One region of the Robertmurraya beringensis genome, then DNA from elsewhere that is predicted to be linked to it. Evidence: riboswitches for the same ligand, from Rfam matches in the RefSeq annotation. Region 1 holds a riboswitch; the other holds the start of a gene.
The links. Region 1 has a riboswitch for thiamine pyrophosphate ahead of ACFFHF_RS19005 (ABC transporter substrate-binding protein). Riboswitches for the same ligand answer to the same signal wherever they lie in the genome.
Positions count from the first base shown of each region.

Region 1 (2,204 bases):
TTTCCTGAACATACACGTAAAAAGGCAATTCTATCCCTATGAGCAGGATTCATATTAGCTTGAATCTTAAAAATAAAGCCTGAGAAATCCTCTGATAATGGATCGATTTTTCCTTCTGTAGATTCCCGTGCTTGAGGTGCAGGTGCAAATTGAAGATAGGTTTCTAGAAAAGTTTGAACACCAAAGTTCGCTAGGGCGCTACCAAAGAATACAGGTGTTAGTTCCCCATTTGCTATTCTTTCACGAGAAAACTCATTCCCCGCTTCATTTAATAGCATGATTTCTTCCAACGTCTGGTCATATAAGGAGTATTGCTTTAATTTATGATCTCCTTCTATTTCTCCATCTTCATTTAACCCAACAAAACGTTCTTCCTCATCTACTCGGAATTGTTCAATTCGCTTGTAAAAACGGTCATATATACCGAGAAATTCTTTCCCCATTCCAATCGGCCAGTTCATCGGATATGATTCTATTCCCATAACCTCTTCTAGTTCAGCTAAAAGTTCTAATGGAGATTTCCCCTGACGATCAAGCTTATTAATAAAGGTGAAAATCGGAATGCCTCTCATTCGACATACTTTAAATAGCTTTAAGGTCTGCTCCTCAATCCCTTTTGCTGAATCGATTATCATGACCGCACTATCAACAGCTGTAAGAGTACGATACGTATCTTCACTGAAGTCTTGGTGACCTGGTGTATCAAGAATATTTACTCGACAGTCATTATAATCAAATTGCATCACACTCGACGTAACGGAAATACCACGTTGTTTTTCAATTTCCATCCAATCGCTCGTAGCAAACTTACCCGTTTTCTTTCCTTTAACTGTTCCCGCATCACGAATGGCTCCACCAAATAACAATAACTTCTCAGTTAATGTCGTTTTCCCAGCATCTGGGTGGGAAATGATCGCAAATGTGCGACGCGATTGTACATCATCTTTAAAATTTTTTGCCATTATAGAAATTCCTTTCTTTCCTTACACAAATTCATCCATAACTTCAATCTTATCGTGACTGTTTAAAGTTTGCAATGTGTTCTTTACAAAAGCAACAACAAACATATCATTATGTTCATTTTCCAAGAAAGTTCTTCCTTTTCAAGAAAATAATTTCTGCTATAATGAGATAGAAATGAAACTAAATAGGTAAGAATTGTAGGGGAACCGATGAAGACCGGTTGAGAGTGCATCCCATTGATGCTGACCCTTTGAACCTGATCTGGATGAAACCAGCGTAGGGAACATATTCTTTAGACAATCATATTGTTTAAACATATGCGCCCGGTTCAAAAACTGCGGCGCTTTTTGTCGTCTATGGGGCCAGGTCATGTTCCTACTTATACCATTGGAGGAGAAAGTAATGAAAAAATGGATAGCTGCAATAACAGCTTCTGTATTACTCGCAGGTTGTTCAGAAACAAATGAACAGCAAACAGAACAAGAGGAGTCAAGCGCTGACTTAAAAAAAGTGACTGTCGTTCTTGATTGGACTCCAAATACGAATCACACAGGACTATATGTTGCAAAAGAAAAGGGCTTTTTTGAAGAGGAAGGTCTTGATGTGACCATTCAGATGCCTGGAGAAGCTGGTGCTGACCAACTTGTTGCTTCTGAGAAAGCTGATTTTGGTGTAGGTTATCAAGAAGGAATTACACAGGCAAGAGTACAAGGAGTACCGCTTGTTTCTATAGCTGCGGTTATTCAACACAACACTTCTGGTTTCGCATCACCGGCATCTAAAAATATTCAATCCCCTAAAGATTTTGAGGGAAAAACATACGGTGGTTGGGGTTCACCTGTTGAAGAATCCGTCATCGACTCACTTATGAAGCAAGAACAAGCAGATGTAGAAAAGGTGAATATTGTAAACATAGGCGATGCGGACTTCTTTACCGCTGTTAAACGTGATATTGACTTTGCTTGGATATACTACGGTTGGACAGGCGTAGAAGCGGAATTACGAGGAGAAGACATTAATATGGTCTACTTAACCGATTACTCCGAAAAGTTAGACTACTATACACCTGTTTTAACCACTAGCGAAAACATGATTAACAACGATCCTGAAACAGTAAGAGCTTTTGTTAATGCCGCTTCAAAAGGCTATGAATTTGCTATCGACAATCCTTCCGATGCCGCTGACGTCTTAATCAAAGCTGCTCCAGAACTTGACGCAGAGCTTGTAAAGAAAAGTCAGGA
Region 1 is NZ_JBHLUU010000119.1:47,117-49,320, forward strand. Features, by position in the region: gene ACFFHF_RS19000 (peptide chain release factor 3) at 1-962, opposite strand, end outside; TPP riboswitch at 1,153-1,263, shown strand; gene ACFFHF_RS19005 (ABC transporter substrate-binding protein) at 1,366-2,204, shown strand, end outside.

Region 2 (2,204 bases), on a different contig from region 1:
AGCCGTAACTGCACAAAACACAACAGGCGTACAAGGTGTCTATAAGGTTCCTTTGGAAGGGATTCAAGAACAACTTCAATCGATTGCTGAAGATTTGCGTCCAGATGCGATCAAAACCGGAATGTTATTTAACAGTGATACCATTGATGCGGTTTCGAGATTTATAGAATTTTATGAAATGAAACATGTCGTCGTAGATCCCGTAATGATTGCAAAAGGGGGAGCATCACTTTTACAAAACGAAGCGGTTAAAGCTTTAAAAGAAAAATTACTTCCACTTGCGACCATCGTGACACCAAATATTCCAGAAGCAGAGGTGCTTACAGGAATAAAAATTGTGACAATGGATGACCGAAAACAAGTTGCTAAATTGCTCCATATCATGGGTGCAAAAACTGTCATGATCAAAGGCGGACATGATCAGGGTAGGGAAGAAATGATTGATCTTTTATATGACGGTCAACAATTTCACACCTTTAGTTCGAATCGGATTCCCACAAAAAATACTCATGGCACAGGCTGTACCTTTTCCGCTGCCATAACCGCACAACTCGCAAAAGGGAGCTCCGTTGTTCAAGCGGTGAAAGTGGCAAAAGACTTTATTCAGGCAGCCATCGAAGAAGATTTACACATCGGATCCGGCCACGGCCCAACCAATCATTGGGCATACAAACGAAACAAAGTTAAAATCGCAATCAAATAAAATAAAAAATTAGCTAGGGGTGCCTAAAAGCTGAGAGGAATCTTTCCAACCCTTGAACCTGATTTGGTTAGAACCAACGTAGGGAAGCAATCATTTTACATGAGCTCTATTATGAGGAAAAGCTTTATGTAAGAATGTGAAGGCTTGCCAAAATTGGTAAGTCTTTTTTATATTTCCAAAATGAACCAATAGGAGGAACCACAATGACCGACTTATTAACGATTGGGAACACGCAGCTACATAACCGACTACTAACAGGAACTGGAAAATTTTATAATCACAAGCTAATGAAAGAAGCACTAACCCAATCCGGTTCACAAGTCGTCACAGTCGCTTTAAGACGAGTAGACCTGAATGCTACTGGAGAAGAAAACATCTTAGAATACATTCCTAAAGACATGATTCTACTTCCGAATACGTCGGGAGCAAGAACGGCGGACGAAGCGGTTCGAATTGCCCGACTTGCAAGAGCAGCCGGCATGGGGAACTGGATTAAAATTGAGGTCATTTCCGACCAAAAGTACTTGCTTCCTGACAATTACGAAACAGCTAAGGCAACTGATATCTTAGCGAATGAAGGGTTTATCGTTCTACCTTATATGAGCCCAGACTTAATGGCAGCAAAAGCGATGCAAAATGCTGGAGCAGCAGCAATTATGCCACTTGGTTCTCCTATCGGTTCAAATCGAGGTATTCGCACGAAGGAATTGATCCAAATTTTGATAGAAGAGATGGAGCTTCCAATCATTGTTGATGCAGGAATCGGAAAGCCATCTGAAGCAGCGGAAGCGATGGAAATGGGAGCAGCCGCTGTACTGGTAAACACAGCCATTGCTACAGCTAAGGATCCCGTTGAAATGGCCATTGCATTCGACTTAGCAGTCAAGGCTGGAAGGAAAGCTTACTCGAGTGGAGTAGGACAGACAACAACGACAGCACAAGCGTCATCTCCATTAACAGGATTTTTAGGGTAGGTGAGTGGAATGTCATTTTATGATGAGTATGTAAAAGTAAAATATTATCCATTTGACGACTTTTTTTCTACCATCACTACTCAAGACGTAAGAAGGGTTTTGCAAAAAGAGAGACTTCATACAGAAGATTTCTTGATTCTTTTATCTCCAGCTGCTGAAAATTGTCTAGAAGAAATGGCACAAAAGGCACATCAACGTACCGTACAGCATTTTGGCCGTACGATTCAATTATACGCACCACTGTATTTAACCGATTATTGTGTGAACAAATGTACGTACTGCAGCTTTAGTATTGATAATGATTTTCCACGTAGAAAATTGACCCTGGCTGAAATTGAAGAAGAATCAAAGGCACTTGTCAAAATGGGATTACGACATATTATCTTGCTAACGGGAGAATCTCGCCTCCATTCCTCGGTAGATTATTTGTGTGAAACGATTGATGTGATGAAAAAGTATTTTTCTTCTTTATCCATTGAGATACAGCCATTAGATACGGAAGAGTACCAAACGCTCGTTGCCCGTGG
Region 2 is NZ_JBHLUU010000127.1:129,001-131,204, reverse strand. Features, by position in the region: gene thiD (bifunctional hydroxymethylpyrimidine kinase/phosphomethylpyrimidine kinase) at 1-703, shown strand, start outside; TPP riboswitch at 709-805, shown strand; gene ACFFHF_RS23530 (thiazole synthase) at 907-1,677, shown strand; gene thiH (2-iminoacetate synthase ThiH) at 1,687-2,204, shown strand, end outside.
Region 2: linked by a shared signal. The riboswitch ahead of ACFFHF_RS23530 (thiazole synthase) and the one ahead of ACFFHF_RS19005 (ABC transporter substrate-binding protein) in region 1 are both predicted to bind thiamine pyrophosphate.